DNA from 3 places in the Peribacillus sp. GL_122 genome. Region 2 is predicted to be linked to each of the others. Evidence: a T-box and tRNA genes for the amino acid it is inferred to sense, from the RefSeq annotation. Region 2 holds a T-box; the other regions hold tRNA genes.
The links. A T-box is a leader RNA that pairs with one kind of tRNA and senses whether it is charged. The one in region 2 lies ahead of leuS (leucine--tRNA ligase), so its partner is inferred to be a tRNA-Leu.

Region 1 (10,192 bases), 950 kb from region 2:
CCAAGAATAGATGAAATAGCCGATAGTATAGGTGTGACTGAAGAAGAAGTTTTAGAGGCGATGGAAATGGGAAAAAGCTATCAAGCTTTATCCGTGGATCATTCTATTGAGGCGGATTCTGATGGCGGTACTGTCACATTGCTTGATATATTCGGGAATGTCGATGAAGGTTTTGAAAAGGTCAATCAGAGACTTGTACTTGAAAAGGTGCTGCATGTGCTGAGTGACCGTGAAAAGATGATCATTCAACATACTTATTTAGAGAATTTAAGTCAGAAAGAAGCGGGCGATAAACTTGGGATTTCCCAAATGCATGTGTCAAGGCTCCAACGCCGCGCGATCAAGAAACTTCAAGAAGCCATTAATGCTGAAAACTCGGAGTTAATTCAGTGATCAAAGATATTCTGAGGGGAGAAAAAATAGAAGTCCTTGTCTCTCAATCGTCTAAAAACGGGATGGTTTATTGTGGTGATGATTACTTTTTTCTTCATACGAAAGAATACTTTGTCTGTGTACTGGCAGATGGTCTGGGCAGCGGGAAAAATGCTTACGATTCCTCCCATGCCGTCATCGAGGAAGTTAAACGTAATCATGAGTTGGATGTCGAGTCACTAATGGCAGTGTGCAATCAAGTTTTAATCGATAAACGTGGAGCAGCCGTTTCCATTTTGAAGATTTTTTATGACAAGAATGAATTTGTATACAGTTCAGTTGGTAACATCCGCTTTTTCCTGTATAATCCAAGTGACGATAAACTCGTTTACCCTTTACCTGTTACAGGGTATTTATCAGGAAGGAAACAAAAATACAGGACGCAGAGATACAAATATGAACCAAATGCAAAATTCATTCTTCATTCCGATGGTTTAGAACTTAAGGGAGCTAAAACTTTTTTGAAAAGGCTGGTCCCTATCGATAAGAACGCCCAAAGCATATTAAAAAGCAGTCCATTAACTGCAGATGATACAACTTTCATTTTAGGAAGCTTACTTTCGCCGTAATTCGGAAGTGAGCTTTTTTGTGTGGAATTCGCAACTTCATCTCTCATTTGCTAGACTATATATATCAGATCAAAACGTTGGAGGTAAACATAATGATCGTTGTAGAAGATACATTAAAAGAATTGATTAAACAAATATCAAATGAGCTAACTTTGAAAAATCATCAAGTCCAAAACGTCATACAGATGCTTCAAGAGGGTAATACTGTCCCCTTTATTGCGCGGTATAGAAAAGAAATGACGGGTTCACTTGATGAAGTGCAGATTCGTTCCATTATGGAAAGATGGAACTATTTAGAAAACCTTGGCCAGAGGAAAGCGGAAGTTACGCGTTCGATTGGTGAACAGGGGAAATTGACGGAAGAATTAACAAGACAAATCGATAAAGCGACAAAACTGCAGGAAGTCGAGGATTTATACAGGCCATTCAAACAAAAAAGGAGAACGAAAGCAACAGTCGCTAAAGAAAAGGGTCTTGAACCATTGGCTAATTGGCTTTTGGAATGTCAATTGCATGCTCGGGTTAGCGAAAAAGCTGCAGAATTCATATCGGCAGAAAAAGAAGTTTCATCTATTGAAGAGGCTATTACAGGAGCGCAGGATATCATAGCTGAACATATTTCCGATGATGCAGAATTAAGGAAGTGGATAAGGGCTGAAATTTTCAAAGCTGGAAAAGTGGTTTCAACTGTGAAAAATGAAGAGAAGGACGAGAAAAAAATCTTCGAGATGTACTATGAATATGAGGAGCCGGTTCAAAGAATCGTACCACATCGGGTGTTGGCGCTGAATAGAGGTGAAAAGGAAGAGGTTTTACGAATCTCCATTCATCCTCGGACTGAAATCATCATTGGTCATCTGGAACGGAAAATCATTAAAAACAACAAATCTGAAGCCCAAGTTGTTCTTAAATCTGCGATTGAGGATGGACTCAAACGTTTGATAATGCCTTCTGTAGAACGGGAAATCAGAAAAGAGCTGACGGAAAAAGCTGAGGATCAAGCTATCCATATTTTCTCTGAAAACCTCCGGAACCTGCTCTTGCAGCCCCCGCTTAAAGGGAAAGTGGTCCTAGCCTTAGATCCGGCATATCGGACTGGGTGTAAGTTGGCTGTCATCGATGAAACCGGAAAGGTACTCGATATCAGTGTAATCTATCCACATCCTCCTGCTGCGAAGCTTAATGCTGCCCGTGAAAAAACGATCGAAATACTTCAGCGGTTCTCGGTTGAGATCGTGGCAATCGGCAATGGTACGGCATCGCGTGAATCAGAGCAATTCATCGCAGATATTATAAAAGAAGTGAAAGGGAACATTTCATATATAATTGTTAATGAAGCGGGAGCAAGCGTGTATTCAGCCTCGGATATAGCCCGTGAAGAGTTTCCGGATCTTCAAGTAGAACAGAGAAGCGCAGTTTCGATAGGCAGGAGGCTTCAAGATCCCCTTGCCGAACTTGTTAAAATTGACCCCCAATCCGTGGGGGTAGGTCAGTATCAACATGATGTGTCCCAGAAAAAGTTAACGGAATCCCTCACCTTTGTAGTGGAAACAGCTGTTAACCAAGTAGGAGTGAATGTTAATACCGCTTCATCGTCTCTATTACAATATGTAGCTGGTTTATCAAAATCGGTTGCTCAAAATATTGTGAAGAAAAGGGAAGAGGAAGGGAAGTTTTCAAGCAGGAAGCAATTAAAGAAAATTCCCCGGCTTGGTGTCAAAACATATGAACAATGTATAGGGTTCTTACGTATCATTAATGGAGATGAACCTTTGGATCAAACCGCGATACACCCTGAGAACTATAGTGCAGTGAATAAATTATTAAAGAAAATGGGATTTACATCTGAGGATTTAGGCAGTGATGCATTGAATGAAGAGTTAGGTAAACTAAATCCGGCTGATTTGGTCGATGAATTGGAAATTGGGGAAATTACGATTAAAGATATCATAGATGATTTGATGAAACCGGGAAGAGATCCTCGTGATGAATTATCAAAACCACTGCTTAAGCAGGATGTACTAAAAATGGAGGATCTGCAAACTGGGATGGAATTACAAGGTACAGTGAGGAATGTTGTGGATTTCGGTGCGTTTGTGGACATCGGTGTCAAACAGGATGGTCTGGTGCATATTTCCAAGCTGAGCAACCGGTTTGTAAAACACCCATTGGATGTAGTTGCCGTTGGGGATGTTGTGACGGTTTGGGTCGAACTGGTTGACCCCAAAAAGCAAAGGGTATCTTTAACGATGCTCGAGCCAAAGGATCAAAACTAGCCTATGATAAACTCCTTCTATATTAGAAGGGGTTTTTTTTGAAGCGATGTATTTATATTTGGAGCACAGTTGAATCTATACCCTGAGACTTTCTTTCTTTTGATAAAAAAACCAACATTGATTCAACATCTTCACTTGATAATAATCCTTTTCATAAAAGGCTTTGCGGATTTGATTCTGGAACCAATTAGGCATAGCTTTTCCTCCCTTAGTTTCCTATTGTATTATTAGTCTATGTTATAATGGGTTGTCATGTTACCAAAGAAAGGGAGGGGGAAATGGATAATCGGCAATTGCAAAAACTAGTAGAAGAAATTTCGATGAAAGACTTTAAAAAGGCCTTTAGACACGAAGCCAGTTTTAATCCGCGTCTCCGAACAACAGGAGGACGATACTTGCTCCGTTCACACAATATAGAAATCAATAAGAAGTATCTTGATGAACGCGGTGTGGAAGAAATGATTGGAATCATTAAGCATGAATTGTGTCATTATCATTTGCACATCGAGAAGAAAGGGTACCAGCATCGTGATGCGGACTTTAAGCATTTACTCAAAAAAGTGGGGGCACCAAGATTTTGCGAGCCGCTGCCATCTAACCAATTAAAGAAAAAGATGAATACTATTCAATATAAATGTGAAAACTGTCAGCAGGTATATATAAGAAAAAAACGAATCGACACTACCCGTTTCGTGTGTGGTAAATGTCGTGGATCATTGATTTACCAAGGGTTTAAGAAGTGAATAACAAAAATATAAAAAAACATAAAAGAACTCTTGACTTTAAGTTGTAACCTCTTTATAATCATAAGAGTCGACAAGATAACAACTTGTCTTAACGACAAACACTAAGGTCCTTGAGCGTGAAAAAGGAACCCAATTTTCATTATTCCGCAGTAGCTCAGTGGTAGAGCATTCGGCTGTTAACCGAACGGTCGTAGGTTCGAGTCCTACCTGCGGAGCCATTTTTTTGGGGAAGTACTCAAGAGGCTGAAGAGGCGCCCCTGCTAAGGGTGTAGGTCGCGTAAGCGGCGCGAGGGTTCAAATCCCTCCTTCTCCGCCAGTTGCATATTTTAATCAAGGCCCATTGGTCAAGCGGTTAAGACACCGCCCTTTCACGGCGGTAACACGGGTTCGAATCCCGTATGGGTCACTTTCATATACATGATCATAATACTGGTCCCGTGGTGTAGCGGTTAACATGCCTGCCTGTCACGCAGGAGATCGCGGGTTCGATTCCCGTCGGGACCGCCATTTTTTTAAAAAAACACTTGCTAAAATAATATTATCGTGATATAATATTATCCTGGCTGTTAATTAGTAATTGTTTATTGGGCTATAGCCAAGCGGTAAGGCAACGGATTTTGATTCCGTCATGCGAAGGTTCGATCCCTTCTAGCCCAGCCATTTTATTTAGAGCCATTAGCTCAGTTGGTAGAGCATCTGACTTTTAATCAGAGGGTCGAAGGTTCGAATCCTTCATGGCTCACCATTTATTTTCGCGGGTGTGGCGGAATTGGCAGACGCACCAGACTTAGGATCTGGCGCCGCAAGGCGTGGGGGTTCAAGTCCCTTCACCCGCACTGATATTTTCTTCTTGACATCAAGTTGAAAAGGTGTTAAACTTACAAAGTCGCTTTCGCGGTCGTGGCGGAATGGCAGACGCGCTAGGTTGAGGGCCTAGTGGGGGAAACCCCGTGGAGGTTCGACTCCTCTCGGCCGCACCAATAACATCATAGAAATTAGCGCCCGTAGCTCAATTGGATAGAGCATCTGACTACGAATCAGAAGGTTGTAGGTTCGACTCCCGCCGGGCGCACCATATTTTACGGGAAGTAGCTCAGCTTGGTAGAGCACTTGGTTTGGGACCAAGGGGTCGCAGGTTCGAATCCTGTCTTCCCGACCATCCTTTCTTAAAATATTTCAAAATTAAATGCGGGTGTAGTTTAGTGGTAAAACCTCAGCCTTCCAAGCTGATGATGAGAGTTCGATTCTCTTCACCCGCTCCATTATTGCTCTTTGAAAACTGAACAAAACAAAGCGCCAACGTTAAATTTTAAGTGAGCACACACTATCAAAAAAGCAAATGAGCAAGTCAAACATTTCTTCGGAGAGTTTGATCCTGGCTCAGGACGAACGCTGGCGGCGTGCCTAATACATGCAAGTCGAGCGAATCGACGGGAGCTTGCTCCCTGAGATTAGCGGCGGACGGGTGAGTAACACGTGGGCAACCTGCCTATAAGACTGGGATAACTTCGGGAAACCGGAGCTAATACCGGATACGTTCTTTTCTCGCATGAGAGAAGATGGAAAGACGGTTTACGCTGTCACTTATAGATGGGCCCGCGGCGCATTAGCTAGTTGGTGAGGTAATGGCTCACCAAGGCGACGATGCGTAGCCGACCTGAGAGGGTGATCGGCCACACTGGGACTGAGACACGGCCCAGACTCCTACGGGAGGCAGCAGTAGGGAATCTTCCGCAATGGACGAAAGTCTGACGGAGCAACGCCGCGTGAACGAAGAAGGCCTTCGGGTCGTAAAGTTCTGTTGTTAGGGAAGAACAAGTACCAGAGTAACTGCTGGTACCTTGACGGTACCTAACCAGAAAGCCACGGCTAACTACGTGCCAGCAGCCGCGGTAATACGTAGGTGGCAAGCGTTGTCCGGAATTATTGGGCGTAAAGCGCGCGCAGGTGGTTCCTTAAGTCTGATGTGAAAGCCCACGGCTCAACCGTGGAGGGTCATTGGAAACTGGGGAACTTGAGTGCAGAAGAGGAAAGTGGAATTCCAAGTGTAGCGGTGAAATGCGTAGAGATTTGGAGGAACACCAGTGGCGAAGGCGACTTTCTGGTCTGTAACTGACACTGAGGCGCGAAAGCGTGGGGAGCAAACAGGATTAGATACCCTGGTAGTCCACGCCGTAAACGATGAGTGCTAAGTGTTAGAGGGTTTCCGCCCTTTAGTGCTGCAGCTAACGCATTAAGCACTCCGCCTGGGGAGTACGGCCGCAAGGCTGAAACTCAAAGGAATTGACGGGGGCCCGCACAAGCGGTGGAGCATGTGGTTTAATTCGAAGCAACGCGAAGAACCTTACCAGGTCTTGACATCCTCTGACAACCCTAGAGATAGGGCTTTCCCCTTCGGGGGACAGAGTGACAGGTGGTGCATGGTTGTCGTCAGCTCGTGTCGTGAGATGTTGGGTTAAGTCCCGCAACGAGCGCAACCCTTGATCTTAGTTGCCAGCATTCAGTTGGGCACTCTAAGGTGACTGCCGGTGACAAACCGGAGGAAGGTGGGGATGACGTCAAATCATCATGCCCCTTATGACCTGGGCTACACACGTGCTACAATGGATGGTACAAAGGGCTGCAAACCTGCGAAGGTAAGCGAATCCCATAAAGCCATTCTCAGTTCGGATTGCAGGCTGCAACTCGCCTGCATGAAGCCGGAATCGCTAGTAATCGCGGATCAGCATGCCGCGGTGAATACGTTCCCGGGCCTTGTACACACCGCCCGTCACACCACGAGAGTTTGTAACACCCGAAGTCGGTGAGGTAACCTTCATGGAGCCAGCCGCCTAAGGTGGGACAGATGATTGGGGTGAAGTCGTAACAAGGTAGCCGTATCGGAAGGTGCGGCTGGATCACCTCCTTTCTAAGGATAATTACGAGAGCGCTTTTGTTTTGTTCAGTTTTGAATGAGTAATTCATTCAAATAGGAAAGAGAAGCATCACGATGTGATGGATTCTTTCTGCTTTGTTCCTTGAAAACTAGATAATAGATAGAAGGCAATTAATTTTTTTCAAAGCATCTGTAAGACTTTTTTAACGGTTAAGTTAGAAAGGGCGCACGGTGGATGCCTTGGCACTAGGAGCCGATGAAGGACGGGACTAACACCGATATGCTTCGGGGAGCTGTAAGTAAGCTTTGATCCGGAGATTTCCGAATGGGGAAACCCACTGTTCGTAATGGAACAGTATCTTTACCTGAATACATAGGGTACTGAAGGCAGACCCGGGGAACTGAAACATCTAAGTACCCGGAGGAAGAGAAAGCAAACGCGATTTCCTGAGTAGCGGCGAGCGAAACGGAATTAGCCCAAACCAAGAGGCTTGCCTCTTGGGGTTGTAGGACACTCAACATGGAGTTACAAAGGAACGGGGTAAATGAAGTGACCTGGAAAGGTCCGTCGAAGAAGGTAAAAACCCTGTAGTTGAAACTTCGTTCCCTCCTGAGTGGATCCTGAGTACGGCGGGACACGAGAAATCCCGTCGGAAGCAGGGAGGACCATCTCCCAAGGCTAAATACTCCCTAGTGACCGATAGTGAACCAGTACCGTGAGGGAAAGGTGAAAAGCACCCCGGAAGGGGAGTGAAATAGATCCTGAAACCGTGTGCCTACAAGTAGTCAAAGCCCGTTAATGGGTAATGGCGTGCCTTTTGTAGAATGAACCGGCGAGTTACGATTTCATGCGAGGTTAAGTTGATGAGACGGAGCCGCAGCGAAAGCGAGTCTGAATAGGGCGAATGAGTATGAGGTCGTAGACCCGAAACCAGGTGATCTACCCATGTCCAGGGTGAAGTTCAGGTAACACTGAATGGAGGCCCGAACCCACGCACGTTGAAAAGTGCGGGGATGAGGTGTGGGTAGCGGAGAAATTCCAATCGAACCTGGAGATAGCTGGTTCTCTCCGAAATAGCTTTAGGGCTAGCCTCAAGATGAGAGTATTGGAGGTAGAGCACTGATTGGACTAGGGGCCCCCAACGGGTTACCGAATTCAGTCAAACTCCGAATGCCAAATACTTATTCTTGGGAGTCAGACTGCGAGTGATAAGATCCGTAGTCGAAAGGGAAACAGCCCAGACCACCAGCTAAGGTCCCAAAGTATACGTTAAGTGGAAAAGGATGTGGAGTTGCTTAGACAACCAGGATGTTGGCTTAGAAGCAGCCACCATTTAAAGAGTGCGTAATAGCTCACTGGTCGAGTGACTCCGCGCCGAAAATGTACCGGGGCTAAACGTATCACCGAAGCTGTGGATTGACACCATTAGGTGTCGATGGTAGGAGAGCGTTCTAAGGGCGTTGAAGTCAGACCGGAAGGACTGGTGGAGCGCTTAGAAGTGAGAATGCCGGTATGAGTAGCGAAAGAAGGGTGAGAATCCCTTCCACCGAATGCCTAAGGTTTCCTGAGGAAGGCTCGTCCGCTCAGGGTTAGTCGGGACCTAAGCCGAGGCCGAAAGGCGTAGGCGATGGACAACAGGTTGATATTCCTGTACCACCTATACATCGTTTGAACGATGGGGGGACGCAGAAGGATAGGGTAAGCGCGCTGTTGGATATGCGCGTCCAAGCAGTTAGGCCGGAAACGAGGCAAATCCCGTTTCCATTAAGGCGGAGCTGTGATGGCGAGGGAAATATAGTACCGAAGTTCCTGATTCCACGCTGCCAAGAAAAGCCTCTAGTGAGATGTAAGGTGCCCGTACCGCAAACCGACACAGGTAGGCGAGGAGAGAATCCTAAGGTGTGCGAGAGAACTCTCGTTAAGGAACTCGGCAAAATGACCCCGTAACTTCGGGAGAAGGGGTGCTTTTTAGGGTGAATAGCCCAGAAAAGCCGCAGTGAATAGGCCCAGGCGACTGTTTAGCAAAAACACAGGTCTCTGCGAAGCCGCAAGGCGAAGTATAGGGGCTGACACCTGCCCGGTGCTGGAAGGTTAAGGGGAGAGGTTAGCGCAAGCGAAGCTTTGAACCGAAGCCCCAGTAAACGGCGGCCGTAACTATAACGGTCCTAAGGTAGCGAAATTCCTTGTCGGGTAAGTTCCGACCCGCACGAAAGGTGTAACGATCTGGGCACTGTCTCAACGAGAGACTCGGTGAAATTATAGTACCTGTGAAGATGCAGGTTACCCGCGACAGGACGGAAAGACCCCGTGGAGCTTTACTGCAGCCTGATATTGAATTTTGGTACAGCTTGTACAGGATAGGTAGGAGCCTGAGAAGCCGGAGCGCTAGCTTCGGTGGAGGCGTTGGTGGGATACTACCCTGGCTGTATTGAAATTCTAACCCGCGCCCCTTATCGGGGTGGGAGACAGTGTCAGGTGGGCAGTTTGACTGGGGCGGTCGCCTCCTAAAGAGTAACGGAGGCGCCCAAAGGTTCCCTCAGAATGGTTGGAAATCATTCGTAGAGTGTAAAGGCACAAGGGAGCTTGACTGCGAGACCTACAAGTCGAGCAGGGACGAAAGTCGGGCTTAGTGATCCGGTGGTTCCGCATGGAAGGGCCATCGCTCAACGGATAAAAGCTACCCCGGGGATAACAGGCTTATCTCCCCCAAGAGTCCACATCGACGGGGAGGTTTGGCACCTCGATGTCGGCTCATCGCATCCTGGGGCTGTAGTCGGTCCCAAGGGTTGGGCTGTTCGCCCATTAAAGCGGTACGCGAGCTGGGTTCAGAACGTCGTGAGACAGTTCGGTCCCTATCCGTCGCGGGCGCAGGAAATTTGAGAGGAGCTGTCCTTAGTACGAGAGGACCGGGATGGACGCACCGCTGGTGTACCAGTTGTCTTGCCAAAGGCATAGCTGGGTAGCTACGTGCGGACGGGATAAGTGCTGAAAGCATCTAAGCATGAAGCCCCCCTCAAGATGAGATTTCCCATGGCGCAAGCTAGTAAGATCCCTGAAAGATGATCAGGTTGATAGGTCAGAGGTGGAAGCGTGGCGACATGTGGAGCTGACTGATACTAATAGATCGAGGACTTAACCATCGCTTTAAAAAAATGAAATACCTTCTTATATTATCTAGTTTTGAAGGAATGAAAATTTCTTCTTGCATTTTGGTTTCATACATGGTATGATAGTAAATGTGCAAAAAAGATTAATGTTTGGTGGCGATAGCGAAGAGGTCACACCCGTTCCCA
Region 2 (10,192 bases):
GAATACTTTGATTGAAGATACTGCTAGTTTAGAAGAATCAGAGATATTCACAGTAAGCTGCTGCGCAGCTTTTTGGACCGGAATAGTAACGGTGAACGTTCCGTTAGCTGCCGCCGTTCCTTTACCAAGCGTTTTGTTTCCGCTTTTCACTTCGATTACTGAACCTTTTTTAGCTGAACCAGTCAGCTTTGTTTGCGTATCCATCACAAGGTTGACTTTAGCTTGTAAATCCACTGCACTAAGAGCACTGTACGCATTAAGCCTTCCATATCCAGATACTAAATCTTTTCCGACAGGCAGTTCTTCTTCCGGGATTATGATTTCTCCATCTTCTGGTTGATAGTCCTCATAAGGGTCTACATTATCTTCTTCTTCAAAAGCGACATATTCCGATGTCTCATGAAGGATTTCCCTTACTTCATTCACTTTCAACCCAGGGTTTCCGGATAATAACAGAGCTGTAGCTGCCGCAACATGGGGAGTTGCCATTGATGTTCCATCCATATAGGTAACATTCCCATTAGGCACAAGGCTCGGGATGCCTGTCCCTGGAGCGACCATGTCCAATTTCGATCCATAATTGGAATAATCGGATACTAAATCAAGGGCATTGGTTGCACCGACGGATATGGCGTATTTAGATGATGCAGGATAAGAAAGACCATCCATCCCATCATTACCGCTTGCTACGACAACCATTACATTCTTGGCAGCGGCATGTTTCAAGGCATATTCAATCGTCCTGCTATATTCTCCGCCCAAGCTAAGGTTTATGACCTTTGCACCATGATCCACGGCATATTTAATGCCTAGTGCAATTTTCTCATTGTCTCCAAATCCTGAAGAGTCCAAGACCTTCACAGGCATGATTTTAGCTACTGGATTGATTCCTTGCATGGAATATCCATTATCCGCTTTGGCAGCGATGATTCCGGATACATGTGTACCATGGCCATTGTCATCGATTGCTTTTTCTTTCTTATCGATGAAGTTCTTACCTGACTCCATTTCAACGACACCCTGTAGATCTGCAAGTGAATCATCGACACCTGTGTCGATGACCGCTACCAATGTATCTTTTAAATTACGTTTCTTAATAAGGTTCTGCAGTTTTTCGTTATCGATGTCCGCTCCCTTTATGCCTTCCTCCCCACCGGCATTATCTAAAGACCATTGATACGGTGATTGTATGTCGGCAGAAAATGCTTTGTACGTTTTTACCGGTTCGATATATTCCACTTCTGGAAGTTTTTCGATACCGGATAGTGCTGCTGTGCTCATTTTAGCTTGGTTCTTTAACTCTACTACATACATATCATCATACAGAACCTCTTGTTGCTTAGGTGCCGATAATGTTCCATATCCTTTTCCACTTACCTTGGATTGGACAGCGCTTAATGACTTCCCTGGTTTAAGTTTGACGATATATTTGTTCTTTACATTTTTCGAAGCCGGAAGTTCGATTCCCGCTTTGCTTGCGATATCGACGATTCTTTCACCTGCAAGCTTATCAAGATTGACTTTCTTTGCAATGGCTTCCATATCCTTTTTCAATCCGGCTGGAGCGACGTCTGTCGACTTTTTGAATAAGGCCTTAATCGCTTCTTGCTGCTTGTTGCTAATGACTGCCGTACTGCTTGCTCCATTTTCATTAAGATCCTCAATAAGGGGCTTAACCTCGACTAAGTGATTATAAACGGCTTCCCTTGCCGTTTTATTCCCGGCAAGATGAAGAGCCAGGAATGGCGAAGCTTTATAGTATAAAGAGGAAAGGGTACGTCCCTCAGGCGACTTCGTGAGAACCTCATCTCTAAACACGCGGAGTGTTTTCAACATGGATTCTCCCGTTTTCTTATCGTTTACACTCACTTCAACCGGGCATGATTCGAGATCCTCCCCTTCGTCCCCGGCAGATGGCGGCAATGTTACTGAATGCGCATTGATGGAGTATTCAGCTACATTTTCCGCATCCGGGATCGGATTTCCCTCATCATCCGTATCGCCGAAATATTCAACTTTAACATAATATGTGCCTTCCCAAGCATATGGGAAATCGATTACAGCTTTTTCATCAGGATAAGAAGAGACAATATAATTGCTCTCATCTTTTTCTGCTTTTTCTTTATCTTGATATACGGAGATATTCAAGATTTTGTCCGAATTGACTTCGAACTCAATATGGGAGAACTTTTGTATTTCTTCTGTTGTGGGACTGATTTGATACCATTGAACATCCGGTTTTTCAAACTTTCCGTCCAGAGTGTCCCCATTTTTGATCGTTTTTACATTTTCAATGGGTGTTGCAGGTGCAGCTTGAGAATTTAGCGGTACCATCAAGCTGAAAATCAGTGCAAAAATTAGTACATACGCCGTAATTCGACTCACATTCTTAAATTTCACGGTTTCCCCTCCAATAATTGGTTAAAAAATAACAGTACTATACCAAACTATCACACTGTAAAATTTTATCAACCAATTTTTTCCCTTTTTTATGTCAAATGCTTGATTTATTTGTCCATCAAGCCGAAAAATGATTCACATGTACCAATTAAGCAAGATATTTGAGTTCCGATGGTCATCTCATGACGATAGTCGTTGCCAACATCCGATAGATTCAAATCGGTGAAAATCCTAACATGACCTATTTCCTATGGCCGGCCAATGACTGCGAAAAAAAGCTGCCCCAGCAGTAAAAATATGCGGGACAGCTTGCAATCATTTTTATTTAGTTTGCGACGATATTGACTAATTTGCCTGGTACGGCAATCACTTTACGAATGGTTTTCCCATCGATTTGTTCTTTGATGGAATCATCACCCATCGCGATTTCTTCCAGTTTTTCTTTCGTAGTGTCAGTCGGAACCATTAATTTCGCTTTGACTTTTCCGTTGATTTGGATGACGATTTCGACTTCGTTATCCACTAACTTCGCTTCGTCGAAAGCCGGCCATGTTCCGTATGTGATGCTTTCGGAATGGTCCAGTTTAGACCAAATTTCCTCGGCGATGTGCGGTGCAACTGGTGCAAGCAGTTTTACGAAGCCTTCGACATATACTTTAGGAAGCGAATCCGCTTTATAAGCATCATTAATGAATACCATCAATTGTGAAATCGCCGTATTGAATTTCAATTCCTCATAGTTCTCGGTCACTTTTTTAACAGTTTGATGATAGACTTTTTCGAGCTTGCCCGTGTCATCCGTTTCTGTCATCTTATCTGTGATCGTACCGTCATCGTTGACCAATAAACGCCAGATACGGTCAAGGAATCTGCGAGAACCGTCCAATCCGTTTGTGGACCAGGCAATCGAAGCATCCAATGGCCCCATGAACATTTCGTACATGCGAAGTGTATCGGCACCATGGCTTTCAACGATATCATCCGGGTTCACTACATTCCCTTTGGATTTACTCATTTTTTCATTATTCTCGCCAAGGATCATTCCTTGGTTGAATAGGTTTTGGAATGGTTCCTTCGTTGGCACGACACCGATATCATACAGGAATTTATGCCAGAAACGAGCGTAAAGCAAGTGAAGCACCGCATGCTCTGCGCCGCCGATATAAATGTCGACCGGCATCCATTCTTTTAATTTTTCAGGATCTGCAAGTGCTTCCTTGTTGTCCGGATCGATATAACGCAGGAAGTACCAGCTGCTGCCTGCCCACTGTGGCATCGTGTTTGTCTCACGGCGCCCTTTTCGTCCGTTTTCATCCGTTACATTCACCCATTCCGATATGTTCGCAAGTGGTGATTCGCCTGTACCTGAAGGCTTGATGTCCGTAGCTTTCGGTAAAATCAGCGGAAGATCTTCTTCCTTCACTGGAGACATCGTGCCGTCTTCCCAATGGATGATTGGAATCGGTTCACCCCAGTAACGCTGACGGCTGAATAACCAATCGCGAAGGCGGTATGTTATTTTCTTCGTTCCGATTTCTTTTTCTTCCAGCCATTTGATCATGGTCGTAATGGCTTCTTCTTTATTCAATCCATCAAGGAATTCCGAATTCACATGAAGTCCATCGCCTGTATATGCTTCACTTGTCACGTCTCCGCCAGCTACGACTTCCTTGATTGGCAAGTCGAACTTGACTGCAAATTCATAATCACGCTCATCATGGGCAGGAACGGCCATGATTGCTCCTGTTCCGTAGCTGATCAACACGTAATCGGCAATCCAGATCGGCATTTTTTCGCCGTTTACCGGGTTAATGGCATAAGCCCCCGTGAACACGCCTGATTTATCCTTTGCCAAGTCTGTTCTTTCCAAGTCGCTTTTATGTTTCACTTCATCTAAATAGGCCTCAACTGCCGCCCTTTGATCAGCTGACGTAATTTTATCGACAAACTGATGTTCAGGTGCCAATACGGCATATGTTGCACCGAATAACGTATCCGGACGGGTCGTGAACACCGTGAATGTTTCATCGAAGCCATCGATATTGAATGTAACCTCTGCTCCCTCGGAACGGCCAATCCAGTTACGCTGCATATCCTTGATGTTTTCCGGCCAATCCACATCATTCAGATCGTCGATTAAGCGGTCTGCATACGCCGTGATACGAAGCATCCACTGTTTCATCGGACGGCGCTCGACCGGATGGCCCCCACGCTCACTTTTCCCATCGATGACTTCTTCGTTAGCCAATACCGTGCCAAGTGCCGGACACCAGTTAACGGCCACTTCATCAATATATGCAAGGCCCTTTTCATATAATTTCAAGAAGATCCATTGCGTCCATTTGTAATAGTCGGGATCTGTCGTGTTTATTTCGCGATCCCAGTCATAAGAAAAACCAAGGGCTTTGATTTGGCGACGGAACGTGTTGATGTTGTGCTCCGTGAATTCAGCCGGATCATTTCCCGTATCGATCGCATATTGCTCTGCAGGAAGTCCAAAAGCGTCCCAGCCGATCGGGTGCAATACATTATACCCCTGCGCCCGTTTCATCCGTGCCAGGATATCGCTTGCCGTATAACCTTCCGGGTGCCCTACATGAAGACCGGCCCCTGAAGGATACGGGAACATATCCAGGGCGTAGAATTTGCGTTTGCCGCTTTCTTCACCCGTTTTGAATGTCTTATTGCCTTCCCAATACTTTTGCCATTTCGTTTCTATGCTTCTATGGTCAAAACTCATATGATTTCCTCCTAATTTCCGTATAAAAAAACAATAAAAAACCCCTCATCCCAAAATAGGGACGAGAGGATTATGTATATCTTCCCGCGGTACCACCCACATTGGCGATAGCTAAAATCCGCCCAGCTTAAAACATCCGTAACATGGATTGAAACGCCAGGCATTACTTTTCACCTTCACACCCGGGACTCCAAGGCGAGTTCACGACCATCCCAGGTTGACTTGCACCACCCGTCAACTCTCTTTACTGGTTTAAACCGCTACTATTCCTCATCATAGTCTTTATGAGAATATTGCATTTTATTTCATTCTAGTCAATTTCACCGATAATTGCAATAGCCGTACATAAACATTATCGACAGGTTTTTCATTATATATGCGAATTCAAGAAAAATTGTGCAAAAAAAGGGAGCTATTCATTCATAGCTCCCTTGCTTCCCTTTAATGTCGCAGTAAAATCATTTCATTCCTCAATTCATTCAACTGCTGCTGCATCCGAGTAAGCATATCCCGTTGTTGGGCATTAGCGCTGTTGTATAATCGTTCCATATCCGTCAATGCCTCTTCGATATACCTCTGCGAATTTTGAAATTGTTCATCATCATAATGCTCCTGCCGTGAGGCTTCGTTAAATTCATACTCTGCAAAATGGAGAGCTCCTTCACATTGCTCTAAAAAATGATCGACGGATTGTCTGGTTGCCATTACAAACCCTCTCCTTCGCGTCTCATTTGGATGATTCGGAATCATCTTCATTAGTTTGAGCAATTAACGAGTGGATTATCATTTTTTTTGAGCAATCATCCTTTATCCCAAAACTTTTCCCCTTGATGTGAAATGAACCGCTCGATCCATTCGGCAAAGCCCATATGGAGTTTCTCGCCTTCTTCAAAATCATCGATATGGCCTTTTACCATTAAATACTCCTTATCGCCTTTAGCGACGGCTTCCCCATCGATGACGATATTATCTTGATAAATGCAGGCCACTTTATAGCATCCCTCGTAGGAATTTTCATATGTGTAATTAATAATATCATCCAGACTGTATAAATCATTTTCCCCACCCGATTCCACATTATCGAACAGACGGCATCCATTGGTTATTTTTAAAAACTCCTTATAATCCTCGGGCAGAAGCAGTCCGGTTTTCTTTTCAAAGGAATGAATTTGTTCATCCGAAGCAGGTGAATTGAAGGTGCAAGTGGCTTTGTATATGAACCCATCTTCATTTACTTCGATCACCTGATTATTTTCGGCTAATTTCTTTTTCATTTGATTAATTGCTTCTTCAACTTGACCGGTCATGTCCATCAGCTCCCGATTGGATATAGTCATTCAAAGATATACTGGAAATAGCAGCAAAATGTTTAGCCTTCAAGTATACAGTATACGCTTATTTTTCAAAAAAAGACCTAGCTGCGAGAATGTTGTATAATATATGTTGCGCTTTATTTTATTTAGGAGGTTGCTGATTTGAATCAAGCAAACCCGTTTATATATGCAACGGATAACAAACGATATCATACATGGAATTACCACCTGAGGGAACATTTTGGACATAAGGTCTTTAAAGTTGCCCTGGATGGCGGTTTTGACTGTCCGAACCGTGATGGGACCGTCGCACATGGCGGCTGTACCTTCTGCAGTGCCTCAGGCTCTGGTGACTTTGCGGGCAACAGGGTTGAACCCCTCGACGTCCAGTTTAAGAAGATCAGCGAACGGATGCATCATAAATGGAAAGATGGAAAATATATGGCCTATTTCCAAGCGTTCACGAATACGCATGCACCCGTGGCAGAGCTTCGCGAGAAATATGAAAGTGTATTGACCCAGGAAGGTGTCGTCGGACTCTCGATCGCAACACGCCCGGATTGCCTTCCAGATGATGTAGTCGAGTATTTAGCGGAATTGAACGAACGCACCTACCTTTGGGTGGAGCTTGGTCTCCAGACGGTTCATGAAAAGACCGCAACGATGATCAACCGTGCCCATGACTTCGATTGCTACAAAGAAGGCGTCGATAAACTGCGCAAACATGGCATCCGCATATGCTCCCATATCATCAATGGCCTTCCTCAGGAAGATTACGGCATGATGATGGAAACAGCCCGTGAAGTTGCCAAACTCGATGTGCAGGGGATAAAAATCCATTTACTTCATCTATTAAAAGGAACACCGATGGTCAAACAATATGAAAAAGGCCTGCTCGAGTTTCTTGACCGTGACGATTATGTCAGCCTGGTATGTGACCAGCTCGAAATAATCCCTCCAGAAATGATCGTTCACCGCATTACGGGTGACGGTCCGATCGATTTGATGATCGGTCCAATGTGGAGCGTTAATAAATGGGATGTCTTGAATGCCATTGACGCCGAATTGAAACGCCGCAATAGCTGGCAGGGAAAAAATCATCACACGGAGGTACAATCATGAAGCTTGATCGAGTTTTGCCATTCGCCAGGATTCTGCTGGAAAAAGCGGTCCGCCCCGGGGATATAACCATAGATGGCACGATGGGCAACGGTTTTGATACGGCCTTTCTTGCAGGGCTTACAGGTGTAAACGGACATGTCTATAGTTTTGATATTCAGAAAGAAGCGATCCAAACCACAGCGGCGAAACTGAACGCGGAGAATTTACAAGAGCGCTGCACCCTCATTCACGATGGGCATGAACATATAAGCAAATACATCAGGAAAGAACATTCCGGAAAGATCACAGGTGCCATTTTCAACCTAGGCTACCTTCCTGGCGGAGACAAATCAATCATCACCCAAGCCGATACGACGATATCAGCCATTGAACAGCTGTTCGAACTGCTGGCGCCTGAAGGCATCATCATCCTCGTCATTTACCATGGTCATCCGGGGGGATCGGAAGAACGGGATGCATTGATGGATTATGTAGAGAACTTCCCTCAACAGAAAGCCCATATCCTGAAATACGGGTTCATCAACCAAGCAAACAATCCGCCATTCATTGTCGCGATTGAAAAGAGATGAAAGACTTTTGACACCGTTCAATACGAACGGTGTTTTTTCAACCCCAACACGCAGGCAGCAGAATTACCAATCATAACTTTTTGAATTTTTCGTCTATAATGATTATAATGATAGAAAATAGATAAGAGGGTGCAGAAGATGGAACATTTGCCTACTTCAATACTGACGGATATACTGACTGAAAAAATCAAAAGGGATTCAAGTGAGCAATACGGGAATTTTGTCAGCTCGCTTAACTCGTTGACAGAAAAACAAAAAACCATGGAGGACCTCAAACAATTCGATCATCATTTTGATAAGTTCCTGCCACAGCTCGATTTAATGATTTCCACCCAAAACCATGAAGCAATCATGAATATGAAAGCGACGCTTTTGGACCTATTCGCCAATGACTTGACCTTCAAATCCATTTATCTTCTATCGACCGCATTATCCAATAAAAAAGAACTTACACATTTAAACCAATTTATGTATCCGGTTACTTTCTGGGCACCGGTCATCAAATCGAACGAAATGCTTAAAAACGCAGGCTGAACCAAATAAAAACAAGCTGCCGAGATCTAACTTCGGCAGCTTTTTCATTTATCGTGACAGTATGTACTGATCAAACGACATACCCTAATATCTTTAAACGGTTTTCAACAAAACTCAGCGCATATTGAAATACATCATCACGCTCTGGTTCATTGAAGATTTCATGATAAAGCTTCGGCCATTCCTTATATTGCTTTTCACTGGCCAAGTTATAATTAAACCACTCACGAACCGCCTTCTTATTCACGATTCGGTCATCTCCGCCCTGCATGACCAAAAGCGGCACATCCTGAAATTCAGGAATCTCTTCAAAAGCATCCTTCATGGCCTGTGCAAGCTCCCGATACCAGCGAATCGAAACCTTTGTGATATATAATGTATCGTTTCTATCGGATTCACGAACTTCCGCACTCCTCGTCGCCATTTCAGGTGTCAATCCGGAATCTACCCTGAACATAGGCATCACGATGTTCAAACCATGCGAGATGGTTGTAAGGAACTTCCGCGGCTTCGTCACGAGGCCCAAGCATGGAGATGAAAGAATCACCCCTGCAATGTCCCATTCCTCTTCCTGAAGAAGGCGTATCGAAATCAAACCGCCCATGCTGTGTCCAAGTAAAAAGACCGGCAACGAATATTCGTAAGCCTCTTCTATCCAGCTTTTCACTTCGTCCAAATACTCATCAAAGGAATCGATATGTCCCCGATAGGCGCGAGTTGTCATACCCTGCCCAGGAAGGTCGCCCATGACGACATGGTATCCAGCTGAAAGCCACATTTGTGTTACCCACTTATAACGTCCGTGATGTTCCATTGCCCCATGAATGATGACAATGACGCCCTTTGCGTCTCCTTCTGTCTCCCATTTCCACATACGAAATCCCCCTTTCACTTTTCACTTGATGTATACGATCCATGATAGTCAAAATAATATATATAAATTATAACCATATTCGTGATTTTCGACAAAAAAGAAATCTAACAAGTTGTACATTGCTATTATAAATAGCCAAGTGTATTTGCATACGGTATATTAAAATAATACATAAAAACATTCACTTCGGAAAGGAAATGATTGAAAATGATTATTTATCCGTATAAAGGCAAAGAACCTGAAATCGCTGAAAGCGCTTATATTGCTGAAAATGCTGTCGTGACAGGTGACGTCAAAATCGGCGACGAAACATCCATTTGGTTCAATTCCGTCATTCGCGGTGATGTATCCCCAACCATCATTGGGAAAAAGGTCAGTATACAGGATAACAGCATCCTGCACCAAAGCCCAAATAATCCATTGATCATCGAGGATGAAGTAACCATTGGCCATCAGGTCATTTTACATAGCTGTAAAATCCGCAAAGGAGCTTTGATTGGCATGGGATCGATCGTACTAGATGAAGCCGAAATCGGCGAAGGGGCCTTCATCGGTGCCGGCAGTCTCGTTCCCCAAGGTAAAGTCATACCACCGAACATGTTGGCATTCGGACGTCCAGCTAAAGTCATTCGCGAAATCA
Region 3 (10,192 bases), 1.4 Mb from region 2:
ATATAAAGCGCTGGAAGGCAAGTTTCCGAATATGAGTGTGGCAACGGTTTATAACAACCTGCGTGTGTTCCGTGAGGTAGGTTTGGTAAAAGAACTTACGTATGGTGATTCTTCTGCGAGGTTTGATTTTGTGACGACGAATCATTATCATGTAATTTGCCAAACTTGCGGGAAAATTGTGGATTTCGATTATCCTGCATTGGATGAAGTCGAGCATTTCGCTGCACAAGTCACCGGTTTCAATGTTAGTCATCATCGGATGGAAATCTACGGCGACTGTACGGATTGTGCGAAAAAAGAATCGCATTAAAAAAAGTTCCTCCACTTGGTTGGAACTTTTTTTATGTTATCAAAAAATGATACAATTGTTAATGACTTCTTGAAAGGGAATTCAGCTAGCGGAATTCCTCTAGTCATGCAGGCTTTTCCGGTTATATTTTTCGTTGAATTCTTCGCCTTCCAACTTTTTGTCAAGTGTCAATGGTTCTTCACAATGCATGCAAATATCTACACGCCCTAGTATTTTTGTAGGTTTGCTGCAGTTAGGGCAGACAACCTGGATCGATTTTGTAGAAAGCATTCCAATCCAAAAATAAACCCCTGTGCTTGCGATGATGAATAAAAGGCCGAGCCCCATGAAAATCGTCATGACAACAGGATTCGTTTTGAAGAAAAGCCCAAGGTACATTACGATAAAGCCAATGAAAATCAAACTCAAAGCAAAAGTACGGATTTTATTGATTTTGCTAGAATATTTAGCCATGGATTGTCCCTCCTAAAATATAAATTTAACTATAACATAAACCATGGATGGAACAAAAAAGAAATAAAGGATACATATTACTTTTGAATTGAAATAGTTTGGGGTAAGGGAAATAAGCAGGAATTTGAAGAGTTTTGTCGAAAATCTAAAAAAAAAGGTTTTGGAGGAATTTATGATGGAAGATATCCTTCGCCCGATTTATCAAGAGCGAGCAAGTTTAAAATCTACACTTGGAATCTTGTTAATAGAAAAAAGAGATGATAATAGCCCGATCACCGATACATTTGACTACATCCTTTTTGTAATTGCAGACGAAGCCGAAGAGGCCGTGTTTTTAAAACATTACACTTACCAGGATAAAAAGGCAGCCTTGCATATCGTAAAGGAAGACCAGTTAAAAGAATGGCTCCTATTAGGCACGAACCGCAAAGTGGTTGACTGGATATATAACGGGAAGGTCCTTTTTGACCGGAATGAATATTTGGCCCGTTTGAAAACCGAAATCCGTGAGTTCCCCTTCTATGGAAGGAAGTTAAAGATGGGGATGGAATTCGCAAAGTTAATTCGCAGGTACATGGATGGGAAAAGCTTCTTTGAAAAAGGCCATCATCTTGAGGCGTACAACCATATCGTTCATTCCCTGCATCACTTGGCCCGTTTGGAAATAATTGAACAAGGCTTTTATCCGGAGGTTACTGTCTGGAACCAAGTGAAGCATATGGAACCTGAAATCTTCAAGTTGTATAAAGAATTGATCAGCAGTGAGGAAACTCTCGAAAAAAGATTGGAGCTTCTATTCCTTGCGAGTGAGTTTCTTATTTATTCTAGGACGAATGCGGGTTCACAGCATTTGGTTGAAATAATGGGGACGAAAGAAGAACCGTGGACGATTGCGGAGCTAATGGAGCATCCGGAAGTAAAGTTTTATTCAGTAGACTTAGGTGTTTTATTGGAATATTTGATAGAGAAGAAGGTAATCGATGTTATCAAAGCGGAGACAAAAGGACACGAGGTATATCATCGGTTTTATCGGGTATCAAAAAACTTTTAAAAAAATGCAATTTTATTGTTGACCATTAATAATATAGGTGTTATATTAATACATGTCGCTGCGGGACATCAGCTTTCGCAGCTTCATCAAAACGAAAACAACTTAAAAAAATTAAAAAAACATGTTGACAACGAAGTTGAAAACATGATAAGATGTAAAAGTCGCTTGCGAAGTAAACGACAGCGAGATTGCTCTTTGAAAACTGAACAAAACAAAGCGCCAACGTTAAATTTTAAGTGAGCACACACTATCAAAAAAGCAAATGAGCAAGTCAAACATTTCTTCGGAGAGTTTGATCCTGGCTCAGGACGAACGCTGGCGGCGTGCCTAATACATGCAAGTCGAGCGAATCGATGGGAGCTTGCTCCCTAAGATTAGCGGCGGACGGGTGAGTAACACGTGGGCAACCTGCCTATAAGACTGGGATAACTTCGGGAAACCGGAGCTAATACCGGATACGTTCTTTTCTCGCATGAGAGAAGATGGAAAGACGGTTTACGCTGTCACTTATAGATGGGCCCGCGGCGCATTAGCTAGTTGGTGAGGTAATGGCTCACCAAGGCGACGATGCGTAGCCGACCTGAGAGGGTGATCGGCCACACTGGGACTGAGACACGGCCCAGACTCCTACGGGAGGCAGCAGTAGGGAATCTTCCGCAATGGACGAAAGTCTGACGGAGCAACGCCGCGTGAACGAAGAAGGCCTTCGGGTCGTAAAGTTCTGTTGTTAGGGAAGAACAAGTACCAGAGTAACTGCTGGTACCTTGACGGTACCTAACCAGAAAGCCACGGCTAACTACGTGCCAGCAGCCGCGGTAATACGTAGGTGGCAAGCGTTGTCCGGAATTATTGGGCGTAAAGCGCGCGCAGGTGGTTCCTTAAGTCTGATGTGAAAGCCCACGGCTCAACCGTGGAGGGTCATTGGAAACTGGGGAACTTGAGTGCAGAAGAGGAAAGTGGAATTCCAAGTGTAGCGGTGAAATGCGTAGAGATTTGGAGGAACACCAGTGGCGAAGGCGACTTTCTGGTCTGTAACTGACACTGAGGCGCGAAAGCGTGGGGAGCAAACAGGATTAGATACCCTGGTAGTCCACGCCGTAAACGATGAGTGCTAAGTGTTAGAGGGTTTCCGCCCTTTAGTGCTGCAGCTAACGCATTAAGCACTCCGCCTGGGGAGTACGGCCGCAAGGCTGAAACTCAAAGGAATTGACGGGGGCCCGCACAAGCGGTGGAGCATGTGGTTTAATTCGAAGCAACGCGAAGAACCTTACCAGGTCTTGACATCCTCTGACAACCCTAGAGATAGGGCTTTCCCCTTCGGGGGACAGAGTGACAGGTGGTGCATGGTTGTCGTCAGCTCGTGTCGTGAGATGTTGGGTTAAGTCCCGCAACGAGCGCAACCCTTGATCTTAGTTGCCAGCATTCAGTTGGGCACTCTAAGGTGACTGCCGGTGACAAACCGGAGGAAGGTGGGGATGACGTCAAATCATCATGCCCCTTATGACCTGGGCTACACACGTGCTACAATGGATGGTACAAAGGGCTGCAAACCTGCGAAGGTAAGCGAATCCCATAAAGCCATTCTCAGTTCGGATTGCAGGCTGCAACTCGCCTGCATGAAGCCGGAATCGCTAGTAATCGCGGATCAGCATGCCGCGGTGAATACGTTCCCGGGCCTTGTACACACCGCCCGTCACACCACGAGAGTTTGTAACACCCGAAGTCGGTGAGGTAACCTTCATGGAGCCAGCCGCCTAAGGTGGGACAGATGATTGGGGTGAAGTCGTAACAAGGTAGCCGTATCGGAAGGTGCGGCTGGATCACCTCCTTTCTAAGGATAATTACGAGAGCGCTTTTGTTTTGTTCAGTTTTGAATGAGTAATTCATTCAAATAGGAAAGACAAACATCACGATGTGATGACATTCTTTCTGCTTTGTTCCTTGAAAACTAGATAATAGATAGAAGGCAATTAATTTTTTTTCAAAGCATCTGTAAGACTTTTTTAACGGTTAAGTTAGAAAGGGCGCACGGTGGATGCCTTGGCACTAGGAGCCGATGAAGGACGGGACTAACACCGATATGCTTCGGGGAGCTGTAAGTAAGCTTTGATCCGGAGATTTCCGAATGGGGAAACCCACTGTTCGTAATGGAACAGTATCTTTACCTGAATACATAGGGTACTGAAGGCAGACCCGGGGAACTGAAACATCTAAGTACCCGGAGGAAGAGAAAGCAAACGCGATTTCCTGAGTAGCGGCGAGCGAAACGGAATTAGCCCAAACCAAGAGGCTTGCCTCTTGGGGTTGTAGGACACTCAACATGGAGTTACAAAGGAACGGGGTAAATGAAGCGACCTGGAAAGGTCCGTCGAAGAAGGTAAAAACCCTGTAGTTGAAACTTCGTTCCCTCCTGAGTGGATCCTGAGTACGGCGGGACACGAGAAATCCCGTCGGAAGCAGGGAGGACCATCTCCCAAGGCTAAATACTCCCTAGTGACCGATAGTGAACCAGTACCGTGAGGGAAAGGTGAAAAGCACCCCGGAAGGGGAGTGAAATAGATCCTGAAACCGTGTGCCTACAAGTAGTCAAAGCCCGTTAATGGGTAATGGCGTGCCTTTTGTAGAATGAACCGGCGAGTTACGATTTCATGCGAGGTTAAGTTGATGAGACGGAGCCGCAGCGAAAGCGAGTCTGAATAGGGCGAATGAGTATGAGGTCGTAGACCCGAAACCAGGTGATCTACCCATGTCCAGGGTGAAGTTCAGGTAACACTGAATGGAGGCCCGAACCCACGCACGTTGAAAAGTGCGGGGATGAGGTGTGGGTAGCGGAGAAATTCCAATCGAACCTGGAGATAGCTGGTTCTCTCCGAAATAGCTTTAGGGCTAGCCTCAAGATGAGAGTATTGGAGGTAGAGCACTGATTGGACTAGGGGCCCCCAACGGGTTACCGAATTCAGTCAAACTCCGAATGCCAAATACTTATTCTTGGGAGTCAGACTGCGAGTGATAAGATCCGTAGTCGAAAGGGAAACAGCCCAGACCACCAGCTAAGGTCCCAAAGTATACGTTAAGTGGAAAAGGATGTGGAGTTGCTTAGACAACCAGGATGTTGGCTTAGAAGCAGCCACCATTTAAAGAGTGCGTAATAGCTCACTGGTCGAGTGACTCCGCGCCGAAAATGTACCGGGGCTAAACGTATCACCGAAGCTGTGGATTGACACCATTAGGTGTCGATGGTAGGAGAGCGTTCTAAGGGCGTTGAAGTCAGACCGGAAGGACTGGTGGAGCGCTTAGAAGTGAGAATGCCGGTATGAGTAGCGAAAGAAGGGTGAGAATCCCTTCCACCGAATGCCTAAGGTTTCCTGAGGAAGGCTCGTCCGCTCAGGGTTAGTCGGGACCTAAGCCGAGGCCGAAAGGCGTAGGCGATGGACAACAGGTTGATATTCCTGTACCACCTATACATCGTTTGAACGATGGGGGGACGCAGAAGGATAGGGTAAGCGCGCTGTTGGATATGCGCGTCCAAGCAGTTAGGCCGGAAACGAGGCAAATCCCGTTTCCATTAAGGCGGAGCTGTGATGGCGAGGGAAATATAGTACCGAAGTTCCTGATTCCACGCTGCCAAGAAAAGCCTCTAGTGAGATGTAAGGTGCCCGTACCGCAAACCGACACAGGTAGGCGAGGAGAGAATCCTAAGGTGTGCGAGAGAACTCTCGTTAAGGAACTCGGCAAAATGACCCCGTAACTTCGGGAGAAGGGGTGCTTTTTAGGGTGAATAGCCCAGAAAAGCCGCAGTGAATAGGCCCAGGCGACTGTTTAGCAAAAACACAGGTCTCTGCGAAGCCGCAAGGCGAAGTATAGGGGCTGACACCTGCCCGGTGCTGGAAGGTTAAGGGGAGAGGTTAGCGCAAGCGAAGCTTTGAACCGAAGCCCCAGTAAACGGCGGCCGTAACTATAACGGTCCTAAGGTAGCGAAATTCCTTGTCGGGTAAGTTCCGACCCGCACGAAAGGTGTAACGATCTGGGCACTGTCTCAACGAGAGACTCGGTGAAATTATAGTACCTGTGAAGATGCAGGTTACCCGCGACAGGACGGAAAGACCCCGTGGAGCTTTACTGCAGCCTGATATTGAATTTTGGTACAGCTTGTACAGGATAGGTAGGAGCCTGAGAAGCCGGAGCGCTAGCTTCGGTGGAGGCGTTGGTGGGATACTACCCTGGCTGTATTGAAATTCTAACCCGCGCCCCTTATCGGGGTGGGAGACAGTGTCAGGTGGGCAGTTTGACTGGGGCGGTCGCCTCCTAAAGAGTAACGGAGGCGCCCAAAGGTTCCCTCAGAATGGTTGGAAATCATTCGTAGAGTGTAAAGGCACAAGGGAGCTTGACTGCGAGACCTACAAGTCGAGCAGGGACGAAAGTCGGGCTTAGTGATCCGGTGGTTCCGCATGGAAGGGCCATCGCTCAACGGATAAAAGCTACCCCGGGGATAACAGGCTTATCTCCCCCAAGAGTCCACATCGACGGGGAGGTTTGGCACCTCGATGTCGGCTCATCGCATCCTGGGGCTGTAGTCGGTCCCAAGGGTTGGGCTGTTCGCCCATTAAAGCGGTACGCGAGCTGGGTTCAGAACGTCGTGAGACAGTTCGGTCCCTATCCGTCGCGGGCGCAGGAAATTTGAGAGGAGCTGTCCTTAGTACGAGAGGACCGGGATGGACGCACCGCTGGTGTACCAGTTGTCTTGCCAAAGGCATAGCTGGGTAGCTACGTGCGGACGGGATAAGTGCTGAAAGCATCTAAGCATGAAGCCCCCCTCAAGATGAGATTTCCCATGGCGCAAGCTAGTAAGATCCCTGAAAGATGATCAGGTTGATAGGTCAGAGGTGGAAGCGTGGCGACATGTGGAGCTGACTGATACTAATAGATCGAGGACTTAACCAACGCTTTAAAAAAATGAAATACCTTCTTATTATCTAGTTTTGAAGGAATGAAAATTTCTTCTTGCATTTTCTCAAAAAGATGTTATACTAATATATGTCTTGAAAATGCTAACAATGTTTGGTGACGATAGCGAAGAGGTCACACCCGTTCCCATTCCGAACACGGCAGTTAAGCTCTTCAGCGCCGATGGTAGTTGGGGGTTTCCCCCTGTGAGAGTAGGACGTCGCCAAGCTTATATTGTTCCGCAGTAGCTCAGTGGTAGAGCATTCGGCTGTTAACCGAACGGTCGTAGGTTCGAGTCCTACCTGCGGAGCCATTATTGGAGAGCTGTCCGAGTGGCCGAAGGAGCACGATTGGAAATCGTGTAGACGGGTAACCCTGTCTCAAGGGTTCAAATCCCTTGCTCTCCGCCATTTTATACCTGGCCCGTTGGTCAAGCGGTTAAGACACCGCCCTTTCACGGCGGTAACACGGGTTCGAATCCCGTACGGGTCACCATTAAGACAACATATTGGAGGATTAGCTCAGCTGGGAGAGCATCTGCCTTACAAGCAGAGGGTCGGCGGTTCGATCCCGTCATCCTCCACCATTTTTCAATAAGAACAAGTTGTTTCTACATAATGGGTTTGATTATCCATCCTATTGAAACGCTAAACACGAAAACTTGATTCCTAATAGCAACATTATTAACGTCGCGGGGTGGAGCAGTCCGGTAGCTCGTCGGGCTCATAACCCGAAGGTCGCAGGTTCAAATCCTGTCCCCGCAATCTATGGTCCCGTGGTGTAGCGGTTAACATGCCTGCCTGTCACGCAGGAGATCGCGGGTTCGATTCCCGTCGGGACCGCCATTTTCATTGTTTGGCTCAGTAGCTCAGTCGGTAGAGCAAAGGACTGAAAATCCTTGTGTCGGCGGTTCGATTCCGTCCTGAGCCACCATTGTAGTGCCGGTGTAGCTCAACTGGTAGAGCAACTGACTTGTAATCAGTAGGTTGGGGGTTCAAGTCCTCTTGCCGGCACCATGTTTCATCCATATGCGGAGGGGTAGCGAAGTGGCTAAACGCGGCGGACTGTAAATCCGCTCCTTAGGGTTCGGCAGTTCGAATCTGCCCCCCTCCACCATCTTATAGGGGTATAGTTTAAAGGTAGAACAGAGGTCTCCAAAACCTCCAGTGTGGGTTCGAGTCCTACTACCCCTGCCAATTTCAATCTTATAATGGCGGTTGTGGCGAAGTGGTTAACGCACCTGATTGTGGTTCAGGCATTCGTGGGTTCGATTCCCATCAGTCGCCCCATTTTTCAATAAATGTGATATAATGAATACAACGTTAATGGGCTATAGCCAAGCGGTAAGGCAACGGATTTTGATTCCGTCATGCGAAGGTTCGATCCCTTCTAGCCCAGCCATATGCGAAAGTAGTTCAGTGGTAGAATACAACCTTGCCAAGGTTGGGGTCGCGGGTTCGAATCCCGTCTTTCGCTCCAAAAACGTTGGCGGCATAGCCAAGCGGTAAGGCAGAGGTCTGCAAAACCTTTACCACCGGTTCGATTCCGGTTGCCGCCTCCAACATACATGCCGGTGTGGCGGAATTGGCAGACGCGCACGACTCAAAATCGTGTTCCTCTGGAGTGCCGGTTCGACCCCGGCCACCGGTATCACATACGTTAATATAAACGTCGATTTGACGGCAATCTACCCGCAATGGTAGGTCGCCGTTTTTTCGTTGTATGCGCACGATTTTGTAGGTAAAAGTCGTACGCGGCGAATCGTACGCGCTGTATCGGGTAATTAACCGTACTGGAGTGGCGAAAATTGGCAAGGAAAAGAGTAATAACGATTTAGCAACGGAAGATATTTCGAAGCTGCGTGGGAGCATGCGGTCAGATTTCCTTGACTTCGACGACGCACTGGCGTTGTTTTTGAAGGATGGGGAAATAAGGAATATCCGTGAACATACGATAAAATACTACCGGAATGAGCTTTCGTCATTTCGACGCATTACACGATTAAATTAGACATAGCAAAGGCGGTCAATAATTGTTACCGAGAGTATTAAAAGGATAAGATACGGGATCATTCCGAAGTATTCCGAATACAGGGCGTATACCAGGGCTGAGGGGCGTTTCACCTGCACGGTGCTCCTCGTGGGTATAGGCGTCTGAAACTCCGGGGCTCAGCTTACCGTTTATGCAGTGTCCTATACACGGAATGGCCGACAGCATTATGCAGTATAGCGGGGTACATCGCCCTTATTAGCGTAGTATAAATCGCGTTAAATCAACGATGTTTACATAAGTGTATATTCGATAATAATCCGTTGTGCACAAACGTTGTTATGACGCGGTTTGTGTTGCATATCGACTGCCTCGAATGTCTATTATGTTAACTAGAATTGCGTGCTTCATACAACGAAATGAATAAAATAATAAAGCAATTCGTGTGCCAACGAAGACATATGCGTGTGTATCGGGAGTGGCAGCCGGGGTATGACCGATTTACCCCAAGGCAGGGGGCGAATATCTCTGAATCTGCTGAATTATAAATCCGCGAATCAAATTTTCACTTCGGGGGTCAGCGGAAATAGCCCCTATTGTTTATATTAATATAAACAATAGGGGCTCGATTTGTAATGACTATTCAAAGTTTGCTTTAATAAATTGGGCTTCTTCTTCAGGAGTAAGAGTTCCAGTAGCTTTACCGACATTTCCATTTTGTTCTCCCCAAAGGTAATTGTGATCTTCCACTATATTGTCGAAGTTTCCTTCTTTCCAGTTTCCTACGATTCTTAGCAATTCACTTTTATAGTCAATAACTTCGCTATCATTAATGAATTCATAGACTGCATTGATGTTTTCAGAATTCATTTCAAGGTTGTACCATTTTTCTTCAGAAACTACTTTTTGATGAGTCATACTGTGCATTGTTTTCATAACGTCTTCTCTTTTTGAAGATGGGCCAAGACCTAGTTCATATAGAATTTTTTCATTTTTTATTGTTTCTACTTCCGTATCTTCTTCTTCAGTTGTCTCGTATTCCACTTCCGTTGTCTCCAAAACAGGAGCCGTATCTTCTTGCTTTGCTTCATAATTTTTAGCGTTCTGATTGATTGTTATTATTACTGAAATAGCTGCTGCAGCTACTATAAGTCCAACCATTGACCATCTAAATTTATTCATTATAAGTTCCTCCGAGTCATAGTTCGATTATCACTCATTTCAGTTACATCCTTTTATGGATAAGCTAACCATTATGATAATAACATAAAATATTAACAAATAATCTTAAACTATTAAGTAACCATATGGATATAAAATTTTTTATTGGAAACCAATACAGAGTATCCTGAGACTACTGTTGACTATATGAACAGGCGCATTGGCGATACGTCCGTGTAAGTAGAAGAAGACCGCAAATTGGTCGCCTTTCTTCTATTGGAGTG

Region 1: it has a tRNA-Leu gene. The T-box ahead of leuS (leucine--tRNA ligase) is inferred to sense a tRNA for this amino acid. The anticodon was not compared.
Region 3: it has a tRNA-Leu gene. The T-box ahead of leuS (leucine--tRNA ligase) is inferred to sense a tRNA for this amino acid. The anticodon was not compared.

Annotation. Positions count from the first base shown of each region.
Region 1 is NZ_CM174415.1:286,132-296,323, forward strand. It holds gene sigB (RNA polymerase sigma factor SigB) at 1-393, shown strand, start outside; gene AC3ISB_RS01495 (PP2C family serine/threonine-protein phosphatase) at 390-1,001, shown strand; gene AC3ISB_RS01500 (Tex family protein) at 1,094-3,277, shown strand; gene cmpA (cortex morphogenetic protein CmpA) at 3,353-3,472, opposite strand; gene AC3ISB_RS01510 (SprT family protein) at 3,556-4,020, shown strand; tRNA gene AC3ISB_RS01515 (tRNA-Asn) at 4,167-4,241, shown strand; tRNA gene AC3ISB_RS01520 (tRNA-Ser) at 4,249-4,339, shown strand; tRNA gene AC3ISB_RS01525 (tRNA-Glu) at 4,358-4,429, shown strand; tRNA gene AC3ISB_RS01530 (tRNA-Asp) at 4,455-4,530, shown strand; tRNA gene AC3ISB_RS01535 (tRNA-Gln) at 4,609-4,683, shown strand; tRNA gene AC3ISB_RS01540 (tRNA-Lys) at 4,693-4,768, shown strand; tRNA gene AC3ISB_RS01545 (tRNA-Leu) at 4,778-4,859, shown strand; tRNA gene AC3ISB_RS01550 (tRNA-Leu) at 4,918-5,003, shown strand; tRNA gene AC3ISB_RS01555 (tRNA-Arg) at 5,022-5,098, shown strand; tRNA gene AC3ISB_RS01560 (tRNA-Pro) at 5,106-5,182, shown strand; tRNA gene AC3ISB_RS01565 (tRNA-Gly) at 5,212-5,285, shown strand; rRNA gene AC3ISB_RS01570 (16S ribosomal RNA) at 5,381-6,931, shown strand; rRNA gene AC3ISB_RS01575 (23S ribosomal RNA) at 7,107-10,039, shown strand; rRNA gene rrf (5S ribosomal RNA) at 10,156-10,192, shown strand, end outside.
Region 2 is NZ_CM174415.1:5,111,556-5,121,747, forward strand. It holds gene AC3ISB_RS24770 (S8 family peptidase) at 1-2,400, opposite strand, end outside; gene leuS (leucine--tRNA ligase) at 2,726-5,140, opposite strand; T-box leader at 5,195-5,426, opposite strand; gene AC3ISB_RS24780 (DUF2524 family protein) at 5,582-5,845, opposite strand; gene AC3ISB_RS24785 (SMI1/KNR4 family protein) at 5,941-6,447, opposite strand; gene mnmL (tRNA modification radical SAM protein MnmL/YtqA) at 6,616-7,575, shown strand; gene mnmM (tRNA 5-(aminomethyl)-2-thiouridylate-methyltransferase MnmM) at 7,572-8,144, shown strand; gene AC3ISB_RS24800 (hypothetical protein) at 8,283-8,678, shown strand; gene AC3ISB_RS24805 (alpha/beta hydrolase) at 8,749-9,552, opposite strand; gene AC3ISB_RS24810 (gamma carbonic anhydrase) at 9,763-10,192, shown strand, end outside.
Region 3 is NZ_CM174415.1:780,576-790,767, forward strand. It holds gene perR (peroxide-responsive transcriptional repressor PerR) at 1-310, shown strand, start outside; gene AC3ISB_RS03720 (YgzB family protein) at 410-763, opposite strand; gene AC3ISB_RS03725 (nucleotidyltransferase-like protein) at 939-1,814, shown strand; rRNA gene AC3ISB_RS03730 (16S ribosomal RNA) at 2,095-3,645, shown strand; rRNA gene AC3ISB_RS03735 (23S ribosomal RNA) at 3,823-6,755, shown strand; rRNA gene rrf (5S ribosomal RNA) at 6,872-6,987, shown strand; tRNA gene AC3ISB_RS03745 (tRNA-Asn) at 6,997-7,071, shown strand; tRNA gene AC3ISB_RS03750 (tRNA-Ser) at 7,077-7,168, shown strand; tRNA gene AC3ISB_RS03755 (tRNA-Glu) at 7,179-7,253, shown strand; tRNA gene AC3ISB_RS03760 (tRNA-Val) at 7,269-7,344, shown strand; tRNA gene AC3ISB_RS03765 (tRNA-Met) at 7,449-7,522, shown strand; tRNA gene AC3ISB_RS03770 (tRNA-Asp) at 7,528-7,603, shown strand; tRNA gene AC3ISB_RS03775 (tRNA-Phe) at 7,616-7,691, shown strand; tRNA gene AC3ISB_RS03780 (tRNA-Thr) at 7,699-7,774, shown strand; tRNA gene AC3ISB_RS03785 (tRNA-Tyr) at 7,791-7,874, shown strand; tRNA gene AC3ISB_RS03790 (tRNA-Trp) at 7,881-7,954, shown strand; tRNA gene AC3ISB_RS03795 (tRNA-His) at 7,972-8,047, shown strand; tRNA gene AC3ISB_RS03800 (tRNA-Gln) at 8,085-8,159, shown strand; tRNA gene AC3ISB_RS03805 (tRNA-Gly) at 8,163-8,237, shown strand; tRNA gene AC3ISB_RS03810 (tRNA-Cys) at 8,246-8,319, shown strand; tRNA gene AC3ISB_RS03815 (tRNA-Leu) at 8,328-8,408, shown strand; gene AC3ISB_RS03820 (DUF6241 domain-containing protein) at 9,387-9,929, opposite strand.